3 regions of the Kitasatospora sp. NPDC092286 genome follow, and region 1 is predicted to be linked to each of the others. Evidence: riboswitches for the same ligand, from Rfam matches in the RefSeq annotation. Region 1 holds a riboswitch; each other region holds the start of a gene.
The links. Region 1 has a riboswitch for cobalamin ahead of ACIQIB_RS08960 (FecCD family ABC transporter permease). Riboswitches for the same ligand answer to the same signal wherever they lie in the genome.
Positions count from the first base shown of each region.

Region 1 (3,262 bases):
GTCGTGGACCAGCCGGGCGCCGGCGATGTCGACCGAGAGCCCGTCGACGGCGATGTCCAGGGCGGTCTCGCTGGCGGTCTCGATGGCGGTCTCCGGGGTGTCCGTGGTGTCGGTGCTCGGGTCGGCGTTCGCGCCGGTGCCCATCAGCGGCCTCCGAAGGAGTAGCCGCGGCGGCGCATCAGCAACAGGAAGCAGGGCACCCCGAGCACCGCGGTGACCACCCCGACCGGCAGCTCGGCGGGCGCCAGCAGGGTGCGCGAGACGATGTCCACCCAGACCAGCAGCAGCGCCCCGGCGAACGGCGCGACCAGCAGCACCCGGCGGTGGCCGGCGCCGACCAGCATCCGCACCAGGTGCGGCACCATCAGCCCGACGAAGCCGATCGCGCCGCTGACCGCGACGACGGTGCCGGTGACGGCCGCCGTCACCACGAACAGCTGCCGGCGCAGCCGGTCGGGGTCCACACCGAGCGAGGCCGCCGTCTCGTCGCCCATGGCGAGCGCGTCGAGGCGCCCGGCGGAGAGGGCGAGGCAGGCCAGGCCGGCCAGCACGGTGACGGCGGCGATCGGCACCGAGCCCCAGGTCGCCCCGCCCAGGCTGCCGAGCAGCCACATCATGGCGCTGCGGGCCGCCTCGCCGCGCGCGGCGCCGAACACCATCAGCGCCGTCACCGCGGAGAAGCCGTAGGACATCGCGGTGCCGGTGAGCACCAGCCGCAGCGGGGTGAGCCCGTAGGCGGTCCGGGCGGCCGCGTACACCAGCAGCATCGCCAGCAGGGCCGAGCCGAAGGCGGAGACCGAGAGCGCCCAGACCCCGAGCGAGGCGAAGGCGCCGAGCAGCAGGACGGCGTTGGCGCCGACCGCCGCGCCGGAGGAGATGCCGAGGACGAACGGGTCGGCCAGGGCGTTGCGGACCATGGCCTGCACGGCGACCCCGGTGGCCGCGAGCCCGGCGCCGACCACGGCGGCCAGTACGGTGCGCGGCAGCCGGATCTCCCAGACGATCGCGTACGCCGCCGCCTCCTCGGCCTCCAGCCGACCGCCCGTCAGCCCGGCGCCCAGCAGCCGCAGGACCCGGGACCAGCCGAGGTCGGAGGAGCCCAGGGCGACCCCGCAGACCAGCGACAGCAGCAGGGCCGCGGCCAGGCCGGCGGCCAGGGGCGCGGCGGGTATTCGACGGACCGGTGCGGTCACTGCGGTGCTCACGAGGGGGGCGCGCCTTCGCCTCGGGCCGTGGGCGGCGCGGGGCGGCGCGCCCGGGCCGTGGCGGGGCCGGGGCGCCATCCCCTCGCATTCCACGGCGAGTTGTCGGGAGGTCGGCGCCCCAGGGCGATCGGGCTCACGGGGCCGGGGCCCCGTCCACCGTTGCGGGTCAGCGCCGGATTCGGACCGGACTTCCCCCATGGGACGCCCTGGCAGCATAACAAGCGCTAAGGCCAGGCAACCCTTACAGGTGCCGCCGGGCATGTCCCGGAAACGCGCGACCGCCCCCGTCCGGTGTGGTGGTCCGGGCGGGGGCGGTCGACGGAGGCCGAGCGGCGGTCAGGCCTGCTTGGTCTCCCAGAAGATCTTGTCGACCTCGGCGATCAGGTCGAGCAGGGCCTGACCGGTGGCCGGGTCCGTCGACGCCTTGGCGGCCGAGGCGGCCTTCAGGGTGTCGTTGATCAGCTGGTGCAGCTGCGGGTACTTCTCGAAGTGCGGGGCCTTGAAGTAGTCGCTCCACAGCACCGAGATGTGGTGCTTGACGGCCTCGGCGCGCTGCTCCTTGATGATGACGGCGCGAGCGCGGAAGTGCGCGTCCTCGTTGGCCTGGTACTTCTCCTGGGTGGCCTTGACCGACTCGGCCTCGATCCGCGCCTGCGCCGGGTCGTACACGCCGCAGGGCAGGTCGCAGTGGGCGTGCGCGGTGGCACGCGGTGCAAACAGACGAGAGAACATGGGAGTCCTTCCTTAGATCGTCTTCCCGCGCCCGAGATTACCCTTCCGGTCACGGGGTTTCGCGATCGGTCGGTGGGCCTAGGGCAAAAGGCGGACCCGGAACCGGGTGAATCCGGACATCGGCGGGTGACGGTCCGTACGGCAGACTGGGACGCGGCGAGCCGGGAGGAGGAGTCGTGACGCGGATGGCGGAACCGGAGGGCGGCACCCGCGGGGGTGCCGCACCGTTCGGACTGATCGACGTGGCGGGGGACTCGATGGTGCCGACGCTGCGTGAGGGCGACCGGCTGCTGGTCCGGTACGGGGCGCGGATCAGGCCGGGCGCCGTGGTGGTGGTCCGCCACCCGTTGCAGCAGGACCTGCTCGTGGTGAAGCGGGCCGACGGCCGGCGCCCGAAGGGCTGGTGGCTGCTGTCCGACAACCGGCTGGTCGACAGCGACAGCCGCAGCTACGGCGCCGTCCCGGACGAGCTGGTGCTCGGCCGGGTGCTGCTGCGGCTGCGCCCCCGGCCGGCCTGGCTGGCCCCGGGCCGCCGGCTGGAGCGCCTGCTGCTGGGCCCGCTGGTCCGGGTGCCGGGCCTGGCCCGCCGGCTCGGCGTCTGGGTCCGGCCGGAGGATCTCTAGCCCGGAGGGCCGCTAGCCCCGCCCGGCCAGGACGGCGGCCTCCTGGCGCTTGCGGGCCCGGTACGCGGCGACGTTGGCGCGGGTGGCGCAGCGGTCGGAGCAGTACCGCCGGGAGCGGTTGGTGGAGGTGTCCAGGTAGGCGTTGCGGCAGGGCGCGGCCTGGCAGATGCCGAGCCGGTCGGCGCCCAGTTCGGTGAGGTGGACGGCCAGGCCCATGCAGGCGACCGCGCTGAAGTGGGCCGTGGCGGTGGGCGAGTTGTCGGCGAGGTGCAGGTGCCAGCGCGGGCGCCCGGCGTCGTCCAGGTAGTCGTGGCCGGAGACCAGCGGGCTGACGGGGTACTCCATCAGCAGGCTGTTCAGCAGGTCGACACCCCGGATCTCGTCCCCCTCGGCGGCGGCCTCGAAGACCCCGCGCAGCCGGGTCCGGACGGCACGCAGCCGGGGCAGGTCGGCTTCGTCGGCGAGCGCGGCGGCACGCGTGTTCTCGGAGAACAGGCCGCGGACGGCGTCGACCGAGGTCAGCGTGTCGGTGCCGCGCTCGGGCTCCTCGGTGTTCACCAGCCGGACGGCGAGGTCGGCGTACGAGGCGAGCTCCACGGTGGTCCTTCCAGAATCGGTAACGGGCTGACTGGCTCCAGCCTATTACCTGGGCGGGGCAGGCGTCGGCGCCCGGCAGGTCCGGCCTGCCGGGCGCCGACGGGA
Region 1 is NZ_JBIVRD010000007.1:20,770-24,031, reverse strand. It holds gene ACIQIB_RS08965 (ABC transporter ATP-binding protein) at 1-144, opposite strand, end outside; gene ACIQIB_RS08960 (FecCD family ABC transporter permease) at 144-1,283, opposite strand; cobalamin riboswitch at 1,310-1,429, opposite strand; gene sodN (superoxide dismutase, Ni) at 1,542-1,937, opposite strand; gene sodX (nickel-type superoxide dismutase maturation protease) at 2,123-2,560, shown strand; gene ACIQIB_RS08945 (CGNR zinc finger domain-containing protein) at 2,573-3,157, opposite strand.

Region 2 (3,262 bases), on a different contig from region 1:
GCGCTGCCCTTGCCGAGATCGGGGGTCTTCCCGGGGTGCGGGCCGGGCGGCGCGGTCGTGGCCGCGTTCGGGTCGTGCCGGACGCCGGTCGGGTCGGTGCCGGTCAGCGCGAGGATGGCCTGTTCGGTGGCGTCCGGGTCGGACTCGGTGGTCGACTCGTCGGTGCCGAAGCCGCCGTCCTGGCCCTGCCGGGCGGCGAGCCAGGTCCTGGCGGCGGTCTGTCCGGCGCTCCGGCCGGTGGCCTTGAGAGCCTGGGCCACGCGGGCGGTGCTGCCGGTGTCGCCGCCCGCGGCGCCGGTGTAGGGGAGGTAGGAGCCGTCGGCCTGCTGGCTCGCGGCCAGTTGGTCGGCGGCCTTCTTCGCCGTCTGCTCGAAGCCGCCGGCCTTGCGCAGGGCGAGAACGGCGAGAGCGGTGCCGGACGGATCGGACTCGCAGTAGTCGCCCGCCACGATCATCGCTCCGGCGATGCCGCCGTCGGCGCACTGGAGCGCCGTGAACCGGGTGAGCGCCGAGGCGGGCGGAGCGACCTCGGCCCGCTGCAGGGCGATGACGCCCAGGGCCTGGACCCAGGGCGAGGCCGCACCGTGGAAGTCCCCGGCGGCGGTGCACTTGCCGTTCTCGCCGGCCGAGGCACAGACGTGGTCGGTGAGCGCGGCGATCAGGTCGCGGCCGCCGAAGGCACGGGGGTTGCCGCCGGTGCTCTCGGCGACCAGGGCCAGCAGCGCGGCGGCCCTGGCGTCGGGCTTGGCGGACGGCCCGTCCGGGAGGAGGAACGCGTCGGTGTGGGCGGCGAGGTAGGCGAGGACCTTGCGCAGGGCCGGGTCCTCCGTCCCGGCGGCGGCGAGGGCGATCGCGGTGAGGGACGTCCGGGGGAGGTCGGGGCCCTCGAAGGCCCAGTTCTCCATGTGGTCGCCGTCGACGAGCCGGCCGGCCAGCCAGGCGGCCGCCGCGACGGGGTCGCCCGCGGCGGGCGACGGGCCGGTCGGGCTCGGGGACGTCGAGGGGGAGATGGACGCCGAGGGGGAGGCGGAGGCCGAGGGGGACGGACCGGCGCCGTTCTCGGCGCGGACGGAGTCCGGGGTGAAGGAGGGTGCCCCGCTGGTGCCGCCGATGTCGGTGCCGCCGTACACCCAGGCCTCGACCTCGCCGGGCTTCGGCTTCTGGGTGGCGGCGCCGAACTGGCTGTAGGACCAGGTCTGCCGACCGGGTTCGGCGATCCAGTACGACCAGTACGCGGTGGCCTGTGGGGTGTTGACGCAGGGCTCCTCGGCGGCTGTCGGGTACTGGGTGCCGCTGTTGAAGGTGCCGTTGCCGAGCCGGCAGATGAACGCCGGGCCGTCGTGCTCGGTGCCGGTGGTGGTGAAGCCGGCGTTGTGCAGCAGGTTCATCCCGGTGGTGGGGTGGGCGTCGCAGCCGCGGACGACCCCGCCGCCCCAGTGGCCGAAGTCCACGGCGACGATCGCGCCGGTGGTGGCGGTGCACTCCTCGATCGGGTCGGCGGCCGCGGTACCGGGGTGGCCGAGCAGGACCGTACCGCCCGCGGCGGCAGCGACGGCGCCGGTGGCCAGCAGGGACGTCAGACCCCGGGCTCTGTGACGTGTGCGCGTGCTGTTGACCCTCACCGGCGACTCCCTGATCGGTCGACGGGGTGTCACGGCGCAGCCGACGGCTCCCCGGCATGGGGACCGTCCCGACCGCGTCGTAGTCCTCGACGACGCAAGTGCTTCTGAACAGGCCCTCGGCGCAGGCAGTCCGGCTCATCCGCCCGGAGGGGCGGATCTACGGTTGCGGGTCAGCGCCGGAGTTGGACCGGCTTCCCCTACTGCCGAGGATGAAAAACGGTTCATCAGACCACGCTCCCGCGTCGGCCGTCAATGAGTCGTCATGTCGCCTTGGACACCTCGCCGGTGGCGGCACCGTGCGGTAGCGTCCCCGGTGGCCGAGCGGGGGAACCTGGTGCGATTCCAGGGCTGACGCGCAACGGTATGGGGCGGTTCCGCCGTCCCGAGCCCGAATGCCCGCCCGGCCACGTACCACCGGCGAAAGCCTGCCCACGCGATCCGGGCGGCGGCCGCTCCGGCCGCCGAACTCCCGAGGGAGCCCCGGGGCCCGGAGCCGGGTCGGCGCCCATCACTCCAAGGAGCCCGCCCCGTGTCGTCCCTCCTCTCCTCCTCGCGCGTCTCCTCCGCGGTGGCCGTCCCGATAACGGCCGGCGCCCTGCTGCTCTCCGCCGTCCCCGCCCACGCGACCGCCACCCCGGCCCAGACAGCCACCTCGAAGAGCACCGGCGTCACCTATCTGAAGTCCCTCCAGGCCGCCGACGGCAGCTACGTCACCGGCGGGGGCCTCTCCAACGAGTGGGCGTTCAGCGCGCTGGCGGCCGCCGGCACCGCCGCGGCGGACGTGGCCCCGGGCGGCGACGCCACCAGGAACGCCCGCCTGGTGTACCGCAACCAGCTCGCCGCCACCACCTGGCCGAGCGCCGCGCCCGTCGTCACCGACTACGAGCGGGGCGTCCTCAACGCCTACGCCGCCGGGATCGACCCCGCGCGCGTCGGCCCCGGCCGCAACCTCATCGCGGACGTCGCCGCCTACTGGCAGACCGCCGAGCCCGGTTACTACGGCCCGTCCGCCAACTTCAACGGCACCGTGTTCGGCCTGCTCGCCCTCGGCGGCGCCAGGACGCAGAGCGGTGCCCAGCGGGTGCCGCAGGCCCTGCTCGACGCCTCGGTCACGGCGGTCCGCGCCAACCAGCACAACGACGGGGGCTGGAACTTCGGCAAGGCCGCCGGCGATCCGGCCGCACTCGCCCAGGCCGGTGACATCGACATGACCGGCGCCGCCATGGCCTCGCTGTGCAGCAGCGGCGTGCCCGGCACCGACCCCGCGATCGTCGCCGCCAAGAACTTCCTCAAGGGCAAGCTCGTCGCCTCCGGCGCCTTCAACTCGATGTTCGGCGCCAACACCGACTCCAACGGCTGGGCCGTCTCCGGTCTCAACGCCTGCGGCATCAACCCCCAGGGCGCCGACTTCACCAGCGGCACCGGCAAGACCCCGGTCGACTTCCTGATCTCCCAGCAGTTCAAGCCCGGTGGCGGCTTCAAGTACCTGCCCACCGACACCGCCCCCTCCCCCTACGCCTCCGTCGACGGGCTGCGTGCGGTCGCCGGGGCGGGCTTCACCGCCACCCCGCCCACCCCGACCACCGCCGGGGAGCCGACCTGGGCCACCACCGGTTCCTTCACCGCCGGCACCGCCGCCC
Region 2 is NZ_JBIVRD010000004.1:22,430-25,691, reverse strand. It holds gene ACIQIB_RS05935 (prenyltransferase/squalene oxidase repeat-containing protein) at 1-1,622, opposite strand, end outside; cobalamin riboswitch at 1,725-1,864, opposite strand; cobalamin riboswitch at 1,917-2,041, shown strand; gene ACIQIB_RS05930 (hypothetical protein) at 2,152-3,262, shown strand, end outside.
Region 2: it holds a riboswitch for cobalamin, as region 1 does, so the genes downstream of both, ACIQIB_RS05935 (prenyltransferase/squalene oxidase repeat-containing protein) here and ACIQIB_RS08960 (FecCD family ABC transporter permease) in region 1, are expected to answer to the same signal.

Region 3 (3,262 bases), on a different contig from region 1:
GGCAGTTCGGCGCGGACTTCGGTACGGGCCATCACCTCGGCGCTGTGACGCAGCGCGAGCGTCGGCTCCTCGGCGCTGACCGCGTAGCTGCCCCGGGCCTCGCGGTGGTCCGGGCCGACCGGGTAGCGCCGCAGGCGGACCTCGGTGCCCCGGCGCTCCCCTTCGACGTCGTACGCCGTCGGGCCGGGCAGGGCCGTGGGCAGCGGGACCGGTCGCGGGTACGGCGGCTGGCGAGGTTCGTCGTCCGGTTCGTCCACCTGCCGCAGATAGGAGTAGAGCAGCGGGCGCAGCAGCCGGGCGGACTGGCCCTGCCGGCCGAGCGAGCGGTCGGTGATCGGGCGCAGCGCGGCCCGGTCCGGCTTCGCCAGGGCCTGTTCCAGCTGGGTGAGCAGGTCGCCGTCGGGGTCGAGCGGCGGCGCGGCCTGGCCGAAGGCGTAGGTGGGGGAGCGGGGGTCGAGTTCGTCGGCGCCGGTGGCGACGAGCAGGGTGTGGCGTTCCAGGGCGGCGCCGTAGAAGGAGACCGAGCCGTGGTCGCCGATCAGGCAGTCGGCCGCGACGAGGGCGGCCTGCCAGCCCTGGTCGGGCGGGACGAGCCGCAGTCCGGACCGTTCGGCGGCGGCGAGCAGCGCCGCGGGGTCGTGCCGGGCCCAGATGTTGGGGTGCAGGACGACGGCGACGGTGTACTCGTCGGCGGGGAGCCGGCCGACCAGACGCAGCGGCAGGTCGGGGTGGCGTCCGAACAGGGAGTGCTCGCTCCAGGTCGAGTTGACGACGACCAGGCGGCGGCCGTCCACGGCGCCCAGCGCGGCGCGGTACCCGTCCCGGCCGTCCAGGCTGCGCAGCATCCGGTCGAAGCACGGGTCGCCGACCACGCGTGCGCGGGGCAGGGCCTCGGGGCAGGAGATCCGCAGCCGGTCGAGCTGCTCCTCGTGGGAGAGGCCGATCACCGCGGGGAACACCCGCCCCCAGTGGGTGAGTTCGCGGCGGGAGAGGCCGGCGGCGGAGACGGTGTCGCCGGTGGACCGGGTGACCAGGCGGTTGTAGCCGGCACCGTGCGGCAGCACGATCAGCGGGGCTTTCAGCCGGGCCATCGAGCGGTGCACCGCGCAGGCGACCGCGAGGTCGAACCGCCGCCGGGTGGCCTCGCGCCAGTCCAGCACGGTGATGCCGGTGAGGCCGGCGAGGAAGCCGTCGAGCCCGGTGGCGAACGCGGAGCCGGGGTTGACGGTGAGGTAGAGGCGGATGCCGTCCTGGCCGCGCAGCAGGGTGAGCACGTCCAGTACCCGGGTGGCGGAGGTGAGGGTGCGGGCGACCGCCAGCACGCGGGCCCTGACGGGCCGGGTGTCCCAGCGGTCGTCATCGGGCCAGGCGCGGGCCTGCGGGCGGAACGGCACACGAAGATCGTACTGAACCGCCCCTGGCCGGGGGCGGTTGTCCGGCTGTCCCCGAGGGCCGGTCAGCCGGCGGCCGCGGAGGGCTCGTGGTGCTCGGCGGCGGCACACGAGTCCAGCAGGGGGCGCATGCCGTCGTCCACGAGCCGGTAGCGCACCACGCGGCCGTCCTTGTCGCCGCTGACCACGCCGGCCGTGCGCAGCAGGCGCAGGGCCTGGGAGACGGCCGGGTCACGCATGCCGGTGGCGACCGCGAGGTCGGTGACGGCGAGCGGGCCTGCCCGGTGCAGGGCGAGCAGCAGGGCGAGCCGCCCGGGGTCGGCGAGCAGCGAGAACCGCTCGGCCCAGGACCGGACGTGCGCGGTGTCGCCGATCGCGGCGATGGCCTCGCAGACCCGGTGTCCGTCGATGGTGCGGTGGCCCGCGCGGTCGGCCGGTACGAGATGCATGGCCCCATTCTTGCAGTCCGCGTCCTGTGATTCTGAACACCTGCGCAGGTGCGCAGCCTTGCAAGGGTGTCCCACGGGCCCTACGGTGTTCCCCGCCGTGGTGCTCGGGAAGACCGGTGACGGATCCTCAGGGATCCCAGTCCGGAGCGGCCCTCGCCACTGTGATCGGGGGGAGTCGTCCGTACCCACGACGCCACTGGGCGCCTCGCGCGCCTGGGAAGGCGGGTACGGGAGCCCCGTAAGCCAGGAGACCGGCCACGGCATCTCACGAAGCCATTCCACGAGGTGCTGGAGCGTGATCCGAAGATGACCCTGCCCGAAACCGCCACCCCGGCGACACCGTCGGTGTTGCCCACTTTCCGTTGGAAACGCCAGGACACCATCCGCACGGCCGGGCTGATGGGGGTGATCCTGGCCATGCACGTGGCGGCGTTCGGGACGCTCATATTCCTGGTGGCACCGCACGAGTACACGGTCGGCACCCAGGTCTTCGGTGTGGGCCTGGGGATCACCGCCTACACCCTCGGCATGCGGCACGCCTTCGACGCCGACCACATCGCGGTGATCGACAACACCACCCGCAAGCTGATGGCGGACGGCAAGCGGCCGGTCTCCGTGGGCTTCTGGTTCGCGCTCGGGCACTCCTCGATGGTGGTGCTGATGGCCGCCCTGGTGGCGGGCGGGGCGCAGCTGGCCAACACGCTGATGGACGACGACTCCACCACCCACAAGTGGCTGGGCGTGGTCGGCACCACCGCCTCCGGTGCCTTCCTCTACCTGATCGGCGCGCTCAACCTGGCCGCCCTGCTCGGCATCCTGAAGGTGTTCCGGTCGATGCGGGCCGGCCGGTACGACGAGGCTGAGCTGGAGGAGCACCTCAACGCGCGCGGCTTCCTCGCCCGGGTGCTGAACCGGGCGACCCGCTCGATCACCCGGCCCGGCCAGATGTTCCCGGTGGGCATGGTGCTCGGCCTCGGCTTCGACACCGCGACCGAGGTGACCCTGATGGTGATGGCCGGCTCCGGCGCGGCGGCCGGTCTGCCCTGGTACGCGATCATCTGCCTGCCGCTGCTGTTCGCGGCGGGGATGAGCCTGTTCGACACGCTGGACGGGACGTTCATGAATTTCGCGTACCAGTGGGCGTTCGCCAATCCGGTGCGCAAGGTGTACTACAACCTGACCATCACTGGGCTGTCGATCGCGGTGGCGTTCATCATCGGCACCATCGAGCTGGTCGGGGTGCTGCACGAGAAGCTGGACCTCACCGACCCGGTCAGCGGGTGGATCGCCGACCTCTCGCTGGACAACGTCGGCTATGTGATCGTCGGCCTGTTCGTGGTGGTCTGGGTCGCGGCGATCGCCTACTGGCGGCTGGCCGGGGTGGAGCGGCGCTGGTCCCCGCAGACCCAGCACGCGGGGGCC
Region 3 is NZ_JBIVRD010000021.1:33,373-36,634, forward strand. It holds gene ACIQIB_RS21830 (hypothetical protein) at 1-1,394, opposite strand, end outside; gene ACIQIB_RS21835 (metalloregulator ArsR/SmtB family transcription factor) at 1,457-1,840, opposite strand; cobalamin riboswitch at 1,922-2,115, shown strand; gene ACIQIB_RS21840 (HoxN/HupN/NixA family nickel/cobalt transporter) at 2,147-3,262, shown strand, end outside.
Region 3: it holds a riboswitch for cobalamin, as region 1 does, so the genes downstream of both, ACIQIB_RS21840 (HoxN/HupN/NixA family nickel/cobalt transporter) here and ACIQIB_RS08960 (FecCD family ABC transporter permease) in region 1, are expected to answer to the same signal.